DNA from 2 places in the Streptomyces violaceus genome. Region 1 is predicted to be linked to the other one. Evidence: riboswitches for the same ligand, from Rfam matches in the RefSeq annotation. Region 1 holds a riboswitch; the other holds the start of a gene.
What was found. Region 1 has a riboswitch for cobalamin ahead of OG542_RS07640 ((2Fe-2S) ferredoxin domain-containing protein). Riboswitches for the same ligand answer to the same signal wherever they lie in the genome.
Positions count from the first base shown of each region.

Region 1 (9,614 bases):
CGCGAGGATGCCGCGCAGCAGCTCCTCCGTCACCCGGGGAGCCAACTCGGCGTCGGCGGCCCGCACATCGGGCCCGTAGTGGCCGAGGGCGTGATGCCGGAAGTCGTAGGCCTTGGCCGGGTCGGCGCCGTCCCAGCGGTGGTGGAAGACGAGGGCGGCGCCGTGGTCGATCAGCCACAGGCGCGGGGGCGCGACGCCCAGGGTGGGCCAGACCATCAGGTTGGAGCTGTGGACCGTGCGGTCGACGTTCACGGTGAGGGCGTCGAGCCAGACGATGCTCCCCGCCTCCAGCGGGTCCACGGGAAAGACCCGGGCGACCTCCGGCGTGAAGTCCCGGGCGCCCGGCAGATAGTCCATGCCGAGATTGACGCCCGCGCTGGCCGCGTGCAGGTCCCGCACCTCCTGGTGGGGCTCGCTGTCGGCGATCGCCGGGTCGAAGTGCACGAGGACCAGCTCGGGGAACCGCAGCCCGAGGGCGCGGGCCAGTTCGCCCACGATCACCTCGGCGACCAGCGCCTTACGGCCCTGCGCGGAGCCGGTGAACTTGACGACATAGGTGCCCAGGTCGTCCGCCTCGACGACGCCGGGGACGGAGCCGCCGGATCGCAGAGGCTCGACATAGCGGGTTGCAGTGACCTCTCTCAGCATTTCCTCAGGCCACCTGACCTTCATCCTTGCGATCCACGGCCAACCTGGTGGGGCGCCACACAGCGGGAACTGCCCGCCGTCAGCCCTGGGGAGAATCTGGGGAGTTTCGACTGGCGTACACATCTCCCTGCCTCCCCAGCAGTCCGTCAATGGCCGTCCGCCCCTTGCTTCGTGCTTCCGGCCTCCGGCATGAAGTGAGCATAGTAACCAAGGGTGATCGCCAGCGAGGACGCCTTGGCGTCCTCCAGGGTCTCGAAGGAACGGTCCCGGACGCGGAGGGGCCCTGGTGCCATATGGCACCAGGGCCCCGAAGGAACTGCTACACCATCTGCCGGCCCTGATACTGCACCGGCCTTCTGTTTCCGCAGACCCGGCCGGGATGCTGCCGGGGATGCGGGGATCGCGGTTGCCTGACCGGAGACCACCTCACTATCGATGTCCTGCGGTTACCCGGGCTCAGCGATTGCGCCCAGGCGATCCTGATGGCGCTCGGCTCCTCCGTTCTTCCCTCTTGATCAACACTGCCCGGCAGGAACTGCGTACTGCCGTACTGCCGGTCCTGCGCACTGCATTTACTGCTAGGTGATGCGAACGTGCTGGTGACCTGAGTAAGCGTCACTCTTCGACAGCCAGCCCCGTCGCCCGTCCTTCGTCTGCTCTGGCTTAGAACCCCGCTGCCGAACCTCCCGGTGCGCGCGTCCGCAGCCGACGCCTTCACCGAGGTGCTGCTCACTGACTTCACTGCTGAGTACTGCGAACTGCACTTACGGGTACTGCCACGGCGGCCCCTGATCGCTGCGGGCCACCCGGTGCGGTCGTCAGTCCCGTCGCCGTCCTGCAAAAACCCTGGCTTCGGAACTCCACCACCGCACCGTCCTGCGCACTGCAACTGCGGTTACTGCTGCCTGACAGTTCGTGTCTGTCAGGCCCTGCGGTCTCTCTGAGCTACGAGAGAAACCATAACCAGGCCACCGTCCAATGTCTACTACGGCCACGATAGATTTCCGCGCGTTCGAAGGTGAGGTAAGTGACATCGAACGTGGACGGAGACCAACGCCTGTCACCAGCCGGCCATGCGGCGAGCTGCGCGAGCCAGAACGTTGTCCGGTCAGTCGGTGGCAAGGGAGATGGCGATGTCGTGCGCGGTGAAGGCTGCCACCGTCAGGGCGTGGAAGACCTCGTGGAAGCCGCACCAACGCGGCGGGGTCGGGGCACTGGAGGGGGCCCTCGGACACCGTGGAGGAGGCCGTCCGGCACGCCCGCAAGCACCGGGACGGCTTCGTCTGGCTGAGCCTGCACGAACCCGGCGAGGCGGAGATCGCCGGGGTCGCGGAGCTGTTCGGCCTGCATCCCCTGGCCGTCGAGGACGCCGTCCACGCCCACCAGCGCCCAAGGTCGAGCAGTACGGCGACGTCCTGTTCGCCGTCTTCAAAACCGTCACCTACGTCGAACACGCCGAACTGACCGCCTCCAGCGAGGTGGTGAACACCGGCGAGATCATGGTCTTCACCGGCCCCGACTTCGTCGTCACCGTCCGCCACGGCCGTGACGAGCCCCTGCGCGCCTGGTCGTCAACCTCACGGCACTCGGAGGGGCGGCCCCGACGACGAGGGCAGCCCCCCGGCTGCCTGACGTCGCTCAGGAGAACGCCCTGGTCACGGCTGCTGCTTCGCGCGGGCGCCTGAGGCTTGCCGGGTGTCCGCGCCGGAGCTGACGTGCCGCTGGGTCTCCTGGGGGCCGTGCCAGTCCAGGCGCATCACGGTGGCATCGTCTTCGAGCCGGCCGCCGGCGGCGTCCCGGACCGCGGACGTCAGTGTCAGCGCTGTCTCCCGTGGGTGCAGATCCCGCGTGCGCTCCATCAGGGCGAACAGGTCGACCTTCTCCCCATGACGTTCGAGCATGCCGTCGGTAAACATGAGCAGACGGTCACCGGGGCGCAGATCGATGTCCTGAACGCGGTAAGGGTGGGGCACGGACATGGACAGCCCGAAGGGATGATCCACCTCGCAGGTGATCTCCTCCGCAGCGCCCTCGCGCATGCGCAGTGGCCATGGGTGGCCGACGTTGACGAGCTGGGCCTGCCCGGTGCGGAGGTTGATGCGCAGCAGCTGCCCTGTGGCGTGACCGCGACTGTGGTCGGCCAGCGCCTGGTCGGCCCGGTGCGCCTGCTCGGCCAGGCCGACTCCTGCGCGGCGGGCGCCGCGCAGGGCGCTCACCAGGACCGTGGCGGCCAGAGCGGCATCGATGTCGTGGCCCATGGGGTCGGTCACCGACACGTGCAGGGTGTCGCGGTCCAGGCTGTAGTCGAAGGTGTCGCCGCTGAGGTCTTCGGACGGCTCCAGGCTCCCGCACAGTGTGAACTGTGCAGCCTCGCACGACAGTGACAGGGGCAGCAGCTGGTACTAAATTTCTGCTGCCAACGTGGGGGCCTGGAGCGTTTGCCCCAGGTGTAGTGGTCGGTGAACCGCCCGCTGGCGATCACGACATAGGCCAGGACGTGGGCTGCTTCCCCGACCGCATCAAGGACGTCCTCGCCGGGGTCGGCCGGCAGGAGCAACTCCAGCAGCCCGATCGCATCCCCCCGGTTGGTCACCGGCGCGATCACCCGCTGTCCTTGGCCGGTCGCCTCCTGATACAGCCGCTGGGTGCGGATCACCTCCTCGTAGACGCTGCCGAACAGGGAGATCCGCTCCGCTTCCCGCCCGGCCTGCACGGCGCCGACGGTGGACAGCCGCGCCTGTTGCTTGCGGTGGGTTACCCGTCAGGAAGGGTGCAGGTCGCCGACCACGCTGGTACAGAGCAGGAAGGCGACATAACATCCCAAAAGGTCATCAATGGCTAAAATGCCTCACACCTGCCTGTTGTATGGATCCACGCACAACGGGAGTGAGGGAGCATGGCCAAGGACATCACGGACGCGGGCCCGCCACCGTCCGCGAGCCTGAAGCCCAATGCGATCGGGTTCCTCGACGCGCTGGTCATCGGGCTCAACGCGACCTCACCGGCGTACTCGGTGGCGGCGGTCATCGGCCCGGTCGTGGCACTGGTGGGCATCTACGCCCCCGGGGTGATGGTCGCGTCGTTCGTGCCGATGCTGCTGATCGCGTCGGCGTTCTACTACCTCAACAAGGTCGACCAGGACTGCGGTACGACCTTCTCGTGGGTCACCCGGGCCATGGGGCCGTGGGCGGGCTGGCTGGGCGGCTGGGCCATCGCGATGACGGGTGTCCTGGTCGTCGGGTCGCTGGCCGATGTGGCCGTGACCTTCTTCCTGCTCGCCGTCGGCCTGGACAGCTGGGCGGACAACGACGTCGTGCGCCAGGTGCTGACCGTGCTGCTCATCCTGGTGATGACGGCCGTCTGCGTGATCGGCATCGACGTGTCGGCCAAGGTGCAGAACGTCCTCATCCTGGCGCAGGTCGCCTGTCTGCTGGTCTTCGCCGTGGTGGCGCTCTACCGCGTCTACGCCGACACCGGCACCCTCGACTCCATCGAACCGGAGTTCAGCTGGCTCGATCCCTTCGGAGCGGGCGGGGCGTCCCTGACCGCCGCCCTGCTGCTGGGCGTGTTCATCTACTGGGGGTGGGAGTCGGCGGTCAACCTCACCGAGGAGACCGAGGACTCCGCCACCGCCCCCGGCAAGGCGGCCGTGTGGTCGACGGTGCTGCTGCTGGTGACCTATGTGGCGGTCGGCTTCGCGGTCGTGGCCTACGCCGGAACGGCCTACCTGGCCGAGAACGCGGCGGAGGAGGAGTTCATCTTCGCGCTGCTCGCCGAAGAGGCGATGGGCGGCTGGGACTGGGTCGTGCTGCTGGCGGTGTCGACGTCCGCGCTCGCGTCCACGCAGACGACGATCATCCCGGCGTCGCGCACGGGTCTGTCGATGGCCCGCCGGCACGCGCTGCCCGCGCACTTCGGCCGCATCAACCCCCGGTTCCGCACCCCCGACGTGAGCACCTGGTGGGTCGCCGGCATCGCCATCGTCTGGTATCTCGTCCTCTACCACATCAGCGAGAACGCCCTCTTCGACTCGCTGACCGCGCTGTCCCTGCTGATCGCGTTCTACTACGCGCTCACGGGTGTCGCGTGTGCGGTCTACTACCGCCGCCAGCTGACCCGCAGTGTCCGCGACTTCTTCCTGATCGGGCTCGGCCCCCTGGTCGGTGCCGGGCTGCTGGCGTGGCTGCTGGTGGAATCCGTGGCGGACATGTCCGACCCCGCCAACTCCTACAGCGGCGTCTCGTGGTTCGGGCTCGGTCCCCCGCTGGTCATCGGTATCGGCATCATCGTCACGGGCGTGATCCTCATGGTCGTGTGGCGGCTGATGGCCCCCGTTTTCTGGTCGGAACACCCCAGCGTGGTCGACCCCGGCCTCGTCCCCGGCAAGCACGGCAAGGAGTCCTGAGATGTCGGTGGTCCTCGGCTACGACGAATCCCCGGGCGCCCGGCGCGCGCTGCAGGTCGCGATCGAGGTGGCGTCCGCGTACGGCGAACCGCTGGTGCTCGTCTACGGCGCCGCGGCCCCCGGCGTCACGGGGGACGAGTACACGGCGCACCACGAGGCCGTCCGCGAGGCCGGACACTCCGCACTCGGCCACGCGGTCCGGGTGGCCGGGGAGGCCGGCGTGCGCACCACGGTCGAGATCATCGACCAGCGGCCCGCGCAGGCCCTGATCGACGCCGCGGCGCGCCATCGCGGCAGGGTGATCGTGGTGGGCACATGGGGCGAGAGCCCGGTGCGCGGGGCGCTGTTGGGCTCGACTCCCCACAAGCTGCTGCACCTCTCGAGCGTCCCCGTCCTCTGCGTCCCGGCCGCCGAGTCATGAGACGTCCGTGCGGGGCCTCCCCCGTGGGCTGAAGACGTACAGGTCGAGGATGTCGGGCAGGGGGGCGACACCGGGGCCGCCCTCGCGGACCCAGGAGACGACGTCCTCGGTCGCGGCCGGGTCGTTGACCAACCCGAGCCACACCGGCCGGGCCCCGGCGGCCCGGCCCGCCGCGGACGGCTGTACGACGATGACGTTGGCCTGGTCGCAGACGTCGAGGCACTCGGAGACCCGCACGGGCGCCGCCTCGCGCAGCCGCTCGGTCTGGGCCGTGTGGTCGACGCCGGTCACCTTGCCGCTGCCGCAGCAGCAGTCCCGGCACACGACGACGCGGCACGGAACCCCTCCGGCCGGGGTTGCGGACATGCCCGCACCCTTCCTCTCTCCGGGGAGATCCGCCCCGGTGGTTCGTCGAGGAGGCGACCGCGTGAGTCTCCTGGCTCCCGGCCGAGGCCGGTCACAGTGGCGGGACCGCGCCGGATTCACACCGGCTTCCTCGTTCCGCCGTCGCCTTGTTCGACGATCATCCTCGCATGCGGCCGTCGCTCGACGAGGGCGCCAAGGTCTCACCCCGCACCGACCACCTGGGCGCGAGCCGGGTCATGTCCCTTCCCTGAGCGGGTTGGGCAGCGGAAGGTAGCGGGCGTCGGCGCCGTCCGCGCCCGTCCAGCGCAGCAGGAGGTTCGTCTTGGCGGGGAGGGTGGGCGAGGTGAGCAGGCCGGAGATCTCGGGCAGGTCGTGGCGGGCGAGTTCGCGGCGGGCGGCGGGCCAGGGGTCGAAACCGGGGTGGCGTTCGGTGAGGGCGGCGGCGATCTCGGTGAGGTGGTTGACGACCAGGCAGTACACGAGCCGCTCCCAGCCGGCTTCCCGGGAGACGTCCGGCAGCAGTTTCACGCCCTCGGCGTCCCGGTACAGCGCCTGCACGGGCAGGCCGTCGGCGTCCACGGCGACCAGGGTGTTCTGCAGATGAGCCTCGATGACGACGCCGTGCCGGGCGAAGGCCTCCAGGGCCGGGGGCACCACCTGCGCCAGATACGCCGCCCACCAGGCCCCGGGGTCGGCGGCGCTCTCGAGCGGGCTGCCGTCGAAGCCCTCGACGAGTCCGGCGGCGAGCAGCGGGGTCGCGCCGGGCCGGAGACGGCCGGCGAAGCCGTCTCGGACGAGGACGGCCAGGGCCTCGAAGGCGAAGTCGGCGGTGCGGTACCCGCGGTCGCCGAGCCAGGCCGGGGGGCCGTCGAACGTCTCGAAGGCGGCGCACACGGCCGCGTCGGTCCGGCGCAGGGCGAGCAGGTCGTGGCGCCACAGCCGGCGGATGTCGTTGGTGATGCGCACGTCCAGGCTGAACTTCAGGAAGAGGTCCTGCCCGGGTGCGTAGAGCGTGCGGATCGCGGCCGTGGGCCAGGTGTCGAAGGCGGTCGTGCCGAGCCGGACCAGCCTGCCGTCCGCGAAGGCCGCGGCGAGTTCCGCGCTCGCCAGGTCCAGCTGCCAGGGGTGGGCCGGCAGCAGCCGGTAGCCGGGCGGGGCGGTGCCGAGGGCGTCGAGGGCCGCGGTGTCGCCCTCCTCGACGACGGTGTCCTCGCGCAGCCCGAGCAGGATCAGCGGGAAACGGGCGTACGCCTCGGGCGCGTACGGCAGCCAGCCCGCGGCCGGGCCACCGCCGCGCGCCTTGGGGGCGGGGTGGTGGGTGTGGCCGGTGAGGAGGCACTGTTCGGAGCGCAGGTAGGGGTCGCCGGGCGGGGTCACGCCGTCCCGGGCCTCCAGCAGGGCGGCCACGGCGTCCCTGCTGTCGATCATTTCGGCGGGCAGTTCGTGGTTGGACAGCCCGGTGTGCCGGCGCAGTTCCTCGGCGACGAGTTTGACCAGCTCGGTATGGCCGACGCGCTGCCAGCCGTCCGGCCCGTGGACCTCGGGTTCGGCGGGCCGCCGCGTCCCGCGCACCCGCAGCAGACGGTCTCCGCCGGGCAGGCGGTAGATCAGGTGCTCGCCGGTCCGGCGCACCGGCCGGGCCACTTCCCGCAGCAGGCAGTTCAGCAGCGGCACGGCGGCGTACGCGTCGGCGGGCGGGGGCATGAGATCCACGCGATCCACTCGTTTCCCTGCGTTCCTTGTGTTCTCTACGTTCCCCACAGCCCTTCCGGGGCTTCCGGACTTCCTGGCGGAGATGATCAGTATGTCGGTCGTCGTCATCGCGCCGTGACGCCCTATTCGTACCCGAGGAGCCCGCCCGTGCACCGTCCCCCCACCGCCGAGGCCGAGGTCGCCGACGAACTGGCCGTCGTCCGGCCCGGCCTGCTGCCGCGGTACGAGGCCGAACTGCCCGGCGCCCGGGCGGCCGTGCTGTCCCGTCTGTGGCGCGGTCTCGCGCATGATCCGCTGCCCTGGGTGGCCCGCAGGGAGCGGGGCCGGGACGGGCTGACCCTGTCCCTGTCCGACGGCCGCCGGCTGCACGGCCCGCCGCCGGATCCGTACGCGACCGGCGACTACGTCACCGTCGCAGTGCTCGACGGGGCGGAGTACGACGATCCGGCGCGGCTGGTGACGGACCTCGCCGTACCTCACTCCGCCTCCTTCGCCGCTGAACTCGGGCACAGCGTCGCTTCGTTGGCGCTGTCGAGAGCGGGGCAGGAGGTGCACGCGGCGGACGAGTGGCCGGGGAACGACTGGGAGTGGGAGCAGCGGATCGTCGACGGGCATCCGTTCCACCCCACCTGCCGGTCCCGGCCGGGTTTCTCGGTGGCCGAGCAGCTCGCCTACGGGCCCGAGCACCGGCCGGTCGTGGAGCTGGGGCTGGTACCGGTGCGGGCGGAGGAGTGCCTGGTGACGGGGGCCTGGCCGCGGGATCTGCGGGACGGGCGGCGCGTGGTGCTGCCGGTGCACCCCTGGCAGGCCGCGCATGTGCTGAAGCGGGAGTGCGAGGAGCGGCGCGCCGCGCATCCGCTGATGTCCCTGCGGACACTCGCCCTGCCCGGCGGGCCACACGTCAAGACCTCGCTCAGCGCCCGGCTGACGTCGTCGGTGCGGGACATCTCGCTGCCCTCAATCGCCGCGTCGGCGATGCTGTCGGACTTCGCCGAGACGCCCGCCGCCCGCACGGACGGCTTGCTGCACGTGACCCGCACCCTGGGCGCCGCGGCGGCCGGTTCCCCCGACTTCGCGGCCGTTCTGCGGGAGTCGCCGCAGACGTACGCCGGGAGCGGTGAACGGGTCCTGCCCGTGGCGGCGCTCGCCACCAGCGCGCTCCCCCGCTCCCCCGCCTGGCTGGCCGGCTTCGCGCGCCTCGCCCTCACCGTCGGGCTGCGGCTGCTGGAGCTGGGCGTGGCCCTGGAGGCACACGGCCAGAACCTCCTCGTGGTCCTCTCACCCAAGGGCGATCCGCTGCGGCTGGTCTACCGCGACCTGGCCGACATCCGCGTCAGCCCGGCCCGCCTGGCCCGGCACGGCATCACGGTGCCCGACCTGCCCGCCCGGATGATCACGGACGACGAACGCACGCTCCGCCGCAAGCTGTTCGGCTCGCTGGTGGCGGGCGCGCTGGCCGGGACGGCGGGGTCGGAGCCGGCGCTCACGGCGGCACTGGAGACGGCCGTGGACGATCTGCCGCACACCCCGGACCTCGCGGCACTACGAGCGGAGCCCCTGCCCACCAAGGCGCTGACGCTGATGCGGCTCTCGCCGCAGACGCCCGGGGACCAGTGGGCGGAACTGCCCAACCCCCTTGCGTGAGCCGCGTTTTGGAGCACGGCCCCGCCGGTCAATAAGATCCGCCGATGATCACAAGAAAACGGCTGGCGGCGGGCGTGGGTGCCCTGCTCGCCGCGTTGACGGCCGGGATCGTCCTCCCGGCCGGAGCGGCCGCCGGCGAACCCACGGGCCAGGCCGCCCCCAAGGTCGACCTCGTCCTCGATGTGAGCGGCTCGATGCGGGCCCGGGACATCGACGGACAGTCGCGAATGGCCGCCGCGAAAAAGGCGTTCAACGAGGTGCTCGACGCGACGCCCGAGGAGGTCGAACTCGGCATCCGCACCCTCGGCGCCGACTACCCCGGGGACGACCGGAAGACGGGCTGCAAGGACACCGCGCAGCTCTACCCGGTCGGCCCGCTGGACCGCACCGAGGCCAAGACGGCCGTCGCCACGCTCA
Region 1 covers NZ_CP107911.1:1,692,015-1,701,628, forward strand. The annotation lists gene OG542_RS07610 (HipA family kinase) at 1-648, opposite strand, end outside; partial or broken gene OG542_RS07620 (CorA family divalent cation transporter) at 1,891-2,195, shown strand; gene OG542_RS40695 (PP2C family protein-serine/threonine phosphatase) at 2,304-2,918, opposite strand; gene OG542_RS40700 (hypothetical protein) at 2,915-3,361, opposite strand; gene OG542_RS07630 (APC family permease) at 3,545-5,053, shown strand; gene OG542_RS07635 (universal stress protein) at 5,055-5,474, shown strand; gene OG542_RS07640 ((2Fe-2S) ferredoxin domain-containing protein) at 5,469-5,840, opposite strand; cobalamin riboswitch at 5,888-6,014, opposite strand; gene OG542_RS07645 (IucA/IucC family protein) at 6,075-7,562, opposite strand; gene OG542_RS07650 (IucA/IucC family protein) at 7,701-9,197, shown strand; gene OG542_RS07655 (vWA domain-containing protein) at 9,242-9,614, shown strand, end outside.

Region 2 (9,614 bases), 6.0 Mb from region 1:
CGCCCTGCGCAGCCGCGACTACGTCAACGTCGTCGTGGCCGGCAAGCAGCCCTGCTTCGACTGGCTGTCGCTGGACGAGGCCCGGGTCCACTGCGCCCGCGGCGCCGGCACCTGGGAGTGGGCCGGCAGCGAGGACGGCTCCGGGGAACCCGACGTGGTGCTGGCCTGCGCCGGTGACGTCCCCACCCAGGAGGTCCTGGCCGCCGCGCATCTGCTCCGCCGGCACCTGCCCGACCTGGCGGTCCGCGTGGTGAACGTCGTCGACCTGGCCCGCCTGCTGCCCCGCGAGGAGCATCCGCACGGCATGAGCGACTTCGAGTACGACGGCCTGTTCACCTCCGACAAGCCGGTGATCTTCGCCTACCACGGCTACCCGTGGCTGATCCACCGCCTCGCCTACCGCCGCGCCGGGCACTCGCACCTGCACGTGCGCGGCTACAAGGAGTCCGGGACCACGACCACGCCCTTCGACATGGTCGTCCGCAACGACCTCGACCGCTACCGCCTGGTGATGGACGTCATCGACCGCGTCCCGGGCCTTGCGGTGCGCGCCACGGCCGTACGCCAGCGGATGGCCGACGCCCGCACCCGCCACCACGCCTGGATCCGCGAGCACGGCACGGACCTGCCCGAGGTCGCCGAGTGGACGTGGAACGCCTGAGCCGCGGGGCACGTCCTGTAACCCGGTAGGCTTCCCGTGCCCGTAGGGAAGCTCAGGGAAGGAACCCGCGTTGCACGTCCAGGAGTGGCTCGAAACCGTACCCGCCGTGGCCGTCTATGCACTGGTGGGAGTGGTCATCGGCCTGGAAAGCCTGGGCATCCCGTTGCCGGGCGAGATCATCCTGGTCTCCTCCGCGCTGCTCGCCTCCCAGCACGGTGACATCGACCCCGTCGTCCTCGGTGCCTGCGCCACGGCCGGCGCGATTATCGGTGACTCCATCGGCTACGCCATCGGCCGCAAGGGCGGCCGACCCCTGCTGGCCTGGCTGGGCAAGAAGTTCCCCAAGCACTTCAGCGAGGGCCATATCGCCACCGCCGAGCGCTCCTTCGAGAAGTGGGGCATGTGGGCCGTCTTCTTCGGCCGCTTCGTCGCCCTCCTCCGCATCTTCGCGGGCCCCCTCGCCGGCGTGCTCCGCATGCCGTACTGGAAGTTCGCCATCGCCAACGTCCTCGGCGGCATCCTCTGGGCCGGCGGTACGACAGCGGTCATCTACTACGTCGGCATCGTCGCCGAGTCCTGGCTGAAGCGCTTCTCGTGGCTGGGCCTGGTGGCGGCGGTCCTCGTCGGCGTCACGTCCATGCTGGTGATCAAGCGCAAGGCGAAGAAGGCCCAGCCCGTGACGGCTGCCGCGGAGTAGAAAGCCCTTCGCTTTCCTACGCGTGCACCTCACGATGTGCCTTCGCCAACTCGGCGTACATCGTGCCGTTGAGGGTGACCCCCTGCCGCTCTTCCTCGGTCAGCTCCCGCCGGACCTTCGCGGGAACCCCCGCCACCAGTGACCCGGGCGGCACGACCATCCCCTGCGGCACCAGCGCCTGCGCGGCGACAAGAGACCTGGCCCCGATCACGGCCCCGTTCAGCACGGTCGCCCCCATACCGATCAGACAGTCGTCCTCGACGGTCGCCCCGTGCACCACGGCGTTGTGCCCGATGGACACCCGCTCACCCACCGTCACGGGAAAACCCGGGTCGGCATGGAGCGTGCAGTTGTCCTGGACGTTGCTGCTCGCACCGACCGAGATCGCCTCGACGTCACCGCGGAGCACGGCCCCGTACCAGACGCTCGCCCCCGCACTCAGCGTCACGCCCCCGATCACCGAAGCCGTCGGCGCCACGAACGCCTCCGGATCGACCTGCGGCTCCCTGCCGCCGATCCCCGTGATCATCGCCCGCTGTGCCATGCCCGCCTCCAGAAACGTCGTAGACAACGCGCAAACCGTACGACACCCGGTGGGGTGAAGATCACAGGCCTCCGACGCCGCGGGGTGAGCTGCCGCTGAGTACCGTGACTTCGTGCCGAAGCGCAAGAACACGTTCTCATCCTGGCGGCGGGGCCTCGCGCAGCGCGCCGTCCACGCGGGCTGGGCCTGGGTGCAGCGCACCGGCTCCGTCACGGCCGAGCACCCCGGGCGCTACCGCTTCGGCGCGATGGGAACCGGTACCAGGCTCGCCTTCCCGCTCGGCACCGTCTTCGGCGAACCCTGGATCCATGTCGGCGCCCACTGCATCATCGGCGAGCAGGTCACCCTCACGGCGGGCCTGATGCCCGACCTCGATCTCGGCCCCGACCCGATCCTGCGCCTCGGCGACGGCGTCGTCCTGGGCCGCGGCAGCCATGTCATCGCGGACACGACGGTCATCATCGGCAGCGACTGCTACTTCGGTCCGTATGTGTACGTCACGTCCACGAACCACTCCTACGACGATCCGCACGAGCCCATCGGCAAGCAGTGGCCGCGGATGGAGCCGGTGGAGATCGGGCCCGGCTGCTGGATCGGCACGGGCGCGGTGATCCTGCCGGGCGCCCGGATCGGGCGGAACGTGGTGGTGGCCGCGGGCGCGGTCGTCCGGGGCGCGGTGCCCGACCACGCCGTGGTGGCGGGGGCACCGGCCCGCGTCGTACGGCGCTGGACCCCCGCCGACGGCTGGCAGCCACCGCTGCGCACCCCGCCGCCGGTACCGATACCGGACGGTGTCACGCCCGAGCAGCTGCGCGCGCTGTCGGACCTGGACGAGGAAACGGCGGCCCGGCTGGCGGAGCTGGACGAGGAGGCGGCGGCCGGCCTCGCGGAGCTGGAGCCGGGCTCCTGACCTCAGCCCGATGCCAGGAGGACCGTCCCCACCAGGGCCAGCCCCGCGCCCGCGGCCTGCACAGCCCGCAACCGTTCCCGGAGAACCCCTCGCGCGGCCACGGCGGTCACCACCGGGTAGAGGGAGGCGAGTACGGCGGCGACGGTGACCGGGCCGTGCTGCGCGGCGATCGAGTAGGTGCCGTTCGCGGCGACGTCCGCGAGGCCGACGAAGGCGAGCGCGGGCAGCGAGCGCCACGGAAAGCCGTCTGCCGGGAGGGCCGGCGATCCGCGCCGCACCGACACCAGCAGCGCCAGTCCTCCGGCGGTCACGTTCGTCACCCGCTGCACGAACAGCGCGAGGAACAGCCCCGTGAGCGTGGTCGACGCCTCGGCGATCAGGGCCATCACCGCGCCGAAGCCGAACGCCGCGAGGAGGGTCAGGGCGATGGCCTGGCGCTGCACGGGGGCGCCCCGGAACTGGGGGCCGCCGGCGAGGCAGACACCGGCGACGGCGACCAGGATGCCGACGAACTGGAGCAGGCCGGGGCGCTCGCCCAGCACCAGGCCCACTCCGACCGGCACGGCCACGCCGATCGAGCCCAGCGGTGAGACCACGCCCATCGGGCCCAGCGCGAGCGCCTTGTAGAAGGCGAGCATCGCCACCGGCCCGACGAGTCCGGCCGCCACGGCGAACCACAGCTGCGGCCCCGCCTCGCTCCAGCCGCCGGTCGCCACCACGACCGCACCGAGCACGACCACCGCGATCGACTGCGAGACCACGACCACCGTCAGCGCGGGCGTGCGCCGGGTCAGCAGTCCGCCACCGAAGTCGGCCAGCCCCCACAGCAGGCTGGTGGCCAGGGCGAAGAGCGCTGTCATGGTACGGAGGCCTCGCAGTACAGTTCAGTGAACGATCAGGTCAACCACACCATAGTGCACTCGACTGCACTGTGTCATACAAAATATTGGACGGAATGTGTCGGACCTCGAGCTGCTGACCCAGTCCCTGGCGCGCAGCGTCAAGCACTGGCGCGCGGTGCGCGGCTTCACCCTGGACGTGCTCGCCGCCCGGGCGGGCGTCAGCCGCGGCATGCTCATCCAGATCGAGCAGGCCCGCACCAACCCCAGCCTCGGCACCGTCGTCAAGATCGGCGACGCCCTCGGCGTCAGCATCACCACCCTGCTCGACTACGAGAAGGGCCCGAACGTCCACATCGTCCCGGCAGAGCAGGCCGTACGGCTGTGGCACACCGACGCCGGCAGCTACAACCGGCTGCTCGCGGGCACCGAGGCGCCCGGCCCGCTGGAGATGTGGGACTGGCGGCTCATGCCGGGCGAGAGCAGCCCGTCCGACCCGCACCCCGCCGGCACGACCGAACTGCTCCACGTCACGGCGGGGGAACTGACGCTCACCGTCGACGGAGTGGAGCACCGCGTGCCCGCGGGCTCGAGCGTCCACTTCGAGGCCAACGTCCCGCACACCTACGGCAACACCGGGGACGCGCCCATGGAGATGGTCATGGCCGTCTCGGTGCCGCCCGTGTCCTGAGACGCCCGATGGAGGCGGTCCGCTGTTGTTAGCGTGCGGTCATGCGCGCACCCATCGGACACTTCGACGACGCCCGTCCGGCCCCCGCCTGCCTCGACGAACTCACCGGCCCGGTCGCCGACGCCGTACGCCACTGGCCGGGCAGCGTCCCCGCCGACCAGATCCTGTACGTCGATACCGACCCGCGGTGGGCCGACACCGCCGTCTTCGTGGAGCACTACGGCCGGGACCTGCTGGAGCGGTCCGCGAACTGCGTGGTGGTGACGGGCAAACGCGCCGGCGAGACCACGCTCGCCGCGTGCGTCGTGCTGTCCACCACCCGGGTCGACGTGAACGGCGTCGTGCGCCGTCGGCTCGGCGCCCGCAAGGCCTCGTTCGCCGGTATGGACACGGCGACCGGCGAGACCGGCATGGAGTACGGCGGCATCACCCCGCTCGGACTGCCGGACGGCTGGCCCGTGCTGGTGGACGCGGCCGTCGTCGACCTGCCGTACGTGCTGGTCGGCAGCGGCCGGCGGCGCGGCAAGCTGCTGGTCCCGGGCAAGGCGTTCGCGGAACTGCCGGGGGCCGTGGTGCTGGAGGGGCTCGGGGTCTCCTGACCTACGCCGCCGTGTGGTGGGCCAGTGCCAGGTGCGGGTCGGCCTCGCCCGGGGCCGGTTCCGGGTCGGCGTGGACCAGGGCGGCGGTGAGGCGGGGCACGGCGTGCAGCAGCGCGTGCTCGGCGTCGACGGCGATCCGGTGCGCCTCGCGTACCGTCGCGTCGCCGTCCACCACGACCGCGACCTCGGCGCGCAGCCGGTGCCCGATCCAGCGCAGCCGCAGTTCGCCCACCCCGCACACCCCGGGGACCTCGGTCAGCGCCTGCTCGGCCCGGTCCACCAGGGCCGGGTCGACCGCGTCCATCACCCGCCGGAACACCTCCCGCGCCGCGTCCCGCAGCACCAGCGCGATCGCCGCCGTGATCGCCAACCCCACGATCGGGTCCGCCAGTTGCCATCCCAGGGCCGAGCCGCCGGCACCCAGCAGCACGGCCAGTGAGGTGAAGCCGTCGGTGCGGGCGTGCAGTCCGTCGGCGACCAGCGCGGCCGAGCCGATCGCGCGTCCGACCCGGATGCGGTAGCGGGCCACCCACTCGTTGCCCGCGAACCCGACCAGGGCCGCCACGGCGACCGCCGGGACGTGCTGGACCGGGCGCGGGTCGAGGAGGCGGTCGATCGCGGTCCACCCCGCGAAGGCCGCGGACGCGGCGATCGTCAGCACGATCACGAGACCCGCCAGGTCCTCGGCCCGCCCGTAGCCGTAGGTGAAGCGGCGGGTGGCCGCGCGCCGGCCCAGCACGAAGGCGATGCCGAGCGGCACGGCGGTCAGCGCGTCCGCGGTGTTGTGCACGGTGTCCCCGAGCAGCGCCACCGAGCCGGAGACGGCCACCACGAGCGCCTGGGCCAGGGCCGTCACACCGAGCACCGCGAGCGAGACCCAGAGCGCCCGCATCCCGCGGGCCGAGGACTCCAGGGCGGAGTCGACCTTGTCGGCCGTCTCGTGAGAGTGAGGGGTGAGGAGGTGGGACAGCCGGTGGCGCAGGCTGTGACGGTGATGGTGAGGGTGGGTGTGCTCGTGCCGGTCGCTCACTGGGGTCCCCTTCCGGTGCGCGGGAGTGGACGTGCGCACGCCCACAGGGCCATTATGTGCGTATGAGCGCACGCATGCACCTGTCACCTGCGCACGATGCGCATCCGCGCAGCCCCGGCGAGGAACGGTTCGCGCTCGCCGCCGAACTCCTCGCCCTCCTGGGGGACCGGACCGGCTCGCCCTGCCGCTGAATCAGTACCGCGCGGCCGTCCCCAGATATTGCTCGGCGAAGGCCGCGGCCGCGGCGGGCGAGGTGAACAGGCGGCGCAGCCGGGCGAGCGTGGTGCCCGCACGGAACGGGTCGCCCGCCGCCGTGCCGTGGTACACCTCGGACAGCCACTGCGAGAACTCCTGGTAGTCCCACACGCGCCGCAGACACGCCTGCGCATAGCCGGCCAGACCGCTGTCGTCACCCGTGGTCAGGTGGGCCACCAGGGCGTCACCGAGCAGGAAGGCGTCGTGCAGGGCGAGGTTCATGCCCTTGGCGGCGATGGGGGCGACCAGATGGGCCGCGTCGCCCGCGAGGTGGAGCCGGCCGTGCACCATCGGCTCGACCACGTAGTCGTGCATGTCCAGCACACGCTTCTCGATCAGCCGCCCCTCCGTCAGCGGCGGCACACCGGCGGCCCCGAGGCGCTGCTGGAGCTCCGACCAGACGCGCTCGTGCGGCCAGTTCTCCGGGTCGTCGCCCGGCGGGCACTGGAGGTAGTAGCGGGTCACCTCCGGGCTGCGGGGCATCTGGCCCGCGAAGCCGTTCTCGTGACAGCCGAACAGCACGCAGTCGGCCGACGGCGGGGCCTCGGCGAGCAGTGCCAGCCAGCCGATGCCGTAGTCGTGCCGTGCGACCTTGACCTGTTCCGGCGGCAGCGAGGCCCGCGTCACCCCGCGCGCCCCGTCGCAGCCGGCCACGAAGTCGCAGTGCACCACCCGCTGTTCGCCCGTCTCCGGGCAGGTGTACGACACGGAGGGCCGGTCGGTGTCGAGGTCGTGCAGCTCCACGTCCCGGACCCCGAAGCGGATCTCTCCGCCCCGCATGTCGGCGTACTCGCGCACCAGGTCCGTCACCAGCAACGGCTGCGGGTAGACGAAGTGATGACTGCCCGTCATCTCGCCGTAGTGGAACCGGTATCGCTCCCCGTCGAAGCGGAACTCGCACGCGGTGTGCAGCTCCGCGCGGTCCAGCAGGTTCCGGGCGAGGCCCCGCTTCTCCAGGCCGCGTACGGCCCACTCCTCGATGACCCCGGCCCGGGGCCGCTGTTCGATGAACTCCCGGGTCTCGGTCTCCAGCACCAGGCAGTCCACGGAGGCGGCCCGCAGGATGTTGCCGATGGTCAGCCCGGCGGGTCCGGCGCCCACGACGACGACCGGGAAACGTCGAGGGGAGCCTGCGTCCGCGGGCGGGGAGGCGTGGGTCATGCGCTCATTATGGAGCGGGCCCGCCGGTCGTGACCGTCACCCGAGCCGCGGGATCTCGATCGCCGGGCAGCGGTCCATCACCATCTCCAGGCCCGCGGCCCGGGTGCGGTCGTACGCCGTCTCGTCGATGACGCCGAGCTGGAACCACACCGCCCCGGCGCCCTTCGCGACCGCCTCCTCCGCGACCGCTCCGGCGAGGTCGCTGTTCACGAACACGTCCACGACGTCCACGTCGAAGGGGACGTCCGCCAGACTCGCGTACCCCTGCTCGCCGTGCACGGTCTCCGCCTTGGGGTGCACGGGCACGACGCGCTTGCCGTACCGCTGGAGCACCGCGGCTACGCCGTACGCCGCGCGCTGCCGGTTCGACGACAGGCCCACCACGGCCCAGGTGTCGCCGAGCTCGGTGAGGATCCTGCGGACCGTTGCGTCGTCGCCGTACACCGGCGGCCTCCTCGGGAGTCGCGGAAGAGCTGCTGTCCGGGCAACGACGCAGGGTGCGCGGTCATTCCCCGACGCCCTCCGTGATAGCTTGCCGAGGCCAGTCGAACCCATGTACGTGGGTCAGGGAATCCGGTGCGAATCCGGAACTGACGCGCAGCGGTGAGGGGGACGGGCGGGGCCTCTGCCACTGAACGGCTCGTGTGCCGTACGGGAAGGCGCCTCGCACCGGGTGAACCCGAGTCCGAAGACCTGCTGGCGGCCTCCGCGGCCGGCCGGCGGCGGGGGAGCACCGTACGACCGGGCTCCGCGATCGGGCCCTCGACGCCTGAGGACTGGTTTCCTTGCCCCTCGCCCGACCCGCCCGTGCCGCCGTTCTGCTCGCGGCCTGTTCCCTGCTCCTGACCGGCTGCGGGGGCTCGAAGGCCCCGACGGCCGAGGCGGCCGCCGCACTCGACAACTGCGGCCGGAAGGTCCGAGTCGACAAGGCGCCCCGGCACGCCGTCTCCCTCAACCAGGGCACCACCGAGATCCTGCTCTCCCTCGGCCTCGCCGACCGCATGGCCGGCACGGCCACCTGGACCGACCCCGTGATGAAGGGGCTGGAGAAGGCCAACGCGAAGGTGCCGCGCATCGCCGAGAACAACCCCTCCTTCGAACGGGTCCTGGACTCCGACCCCGATTTCGTCGCCGCGTCCTTCGTCTCCACCCTCGGCACGGGCGGCGTCGCCACCCGCGACCAGTTCGAGAAGCTCGGCGTGCCCACGTACGTCTCCCCGTCCGACTGCGCCGGCAAGGACAACTCGGGGGGCGGCGACGGCAAGCGCGACAAGGCGCTGGGCATTGAGGCCGTCTACGGCGAGGTGCGGGACCTCGCGACCGTGTTCGGAGTGAAGGACCGCGGCGACAAGCTCGTGGCCTCCCTCCAGCAGCGGATGAAGAAGGCCACGCGGGGCGTCGACGCCTCCGGCGTCTCCCTTCTGTACTGGTTCGCCAACTCCGAGTCGCCCTACATGGCCGGCTGCTGCGGGGCGCCCGGCATCATGACCCGTGCCCTCGGCGCGAAGAACGCCTTCGACGACACACACGAGGAGTGGCCGCAGGTCAACTGGGAGACGGTCGCCGACCGCAACCCCGATGTCCTCGTCATCGGCGACCTGACCCGCGACTCGCAGACCGCCGAGTCCGCCGCCAAGAAGATCGCCTTTCTGGAGTCCAACCCGGTCACCAAGAACATGGACGCCGTCAGGCACAAGCGGTACGTGCTGCTCAGCGGGCAGGCCATGAACCCGACGATCCGCACGGTCGAGGGCGTGGAGAAGGTCGCGGCCGGACTGCGTGAGTTCGGGCTCGTGAAGTGACCGTCCGCGGACCGGCGCTCGGTGTCGCGGGCGCCTTGCTGCTGGTGGTCTCCATGGCCCTGGCGATCACCATCGGACCGGCCGACATCCGGGTCGGGGACGTGTGGTCCGTCGTCGCGGCGCACATCGGGCTAGGCAGCTCCGACCTGACGCCGATCCGGGACGGGATCGTCTGGCAGCTGCGGCTGCCGCGCACCCTGCTCGCGGCCGTGTGCGGGGCGGGACTGGCCGTGTGCGGGGCGGTGATGCAGTCGCTGCTGCGCAATCCGCTCGCCGATCCGTTCGTGCTCGGGGTGTCCTCGGGTGCCTCCACGGGCGCGGTCGTCATCGTCGTGCTGGGCGTGGGCGGCGGTGTCGTCCCGGTGTCCGCGGGCGCGTTCCTCGGTGCCCTGGTCTCCTTCGCGCTGGTCCTGCTGCTGAGCCAC
Region 2 covers NZ_CP107911.1:7,642,855-7,652,468, forward strand. The annotation lists gene OG542_RS34450 (phosphoketolase family protein) at 1-661, shown strand, start outside; gene OG542_RS34455 (DedA family protein) at 732-1,358, shown strand; gene OG542_RS34460 (gamma carbonic anhydrase family protein) at 1,375-1,902, opposite strand; gene OG542_RS34465 (acyltransferase) at 2,015-2,812, shown strand; gene OG542_RS34470 (DMT family transporter) at 2,815-3,672, opposite strand; gene OG542_RS34475 (XRE family transcriptional regulator) at 3,770-4,342, shown strand; gene OG542_RS34480 (YbaK/EbsC family protein) at 4,384-4,941, shown strand; gene OG542_RS34485 (cation diffusion facilitator family transporter) at 4,943-5,971, opposite strand; partial or broken gene OG542_RS34490 (transcriptional regulator) at 6,034-6,144, shown strand; gene OG542_RS34495 (4-hydroxybenzoate 3-monooxygenase) at 6,164-7,387, opposite strand; gene OG542_RS34500 (CoA-binding protein) at 7,424-7,831, opposite strand; cobalamin riboswitch at 7,913-8,102, shown strand; gene OG542_RS34505 (ABC transporter substrate-binding protein) at 8,173-9,189, shown strand; gene OG542_RS34510 (FecCD family ABC transporter permease) at 9,186-9,614, shown strand, end outside.
Region 2: it holds a riboswitch for cobalamin, as region 1 does, so the genes downstream of both, OG542_RS34505 (ABC transporter substrate-binding protein) here and OG542_RS07640 ((2Fe-2S) ferredoxin domain-containing protein) in region 1, are expected to answer to the same signal.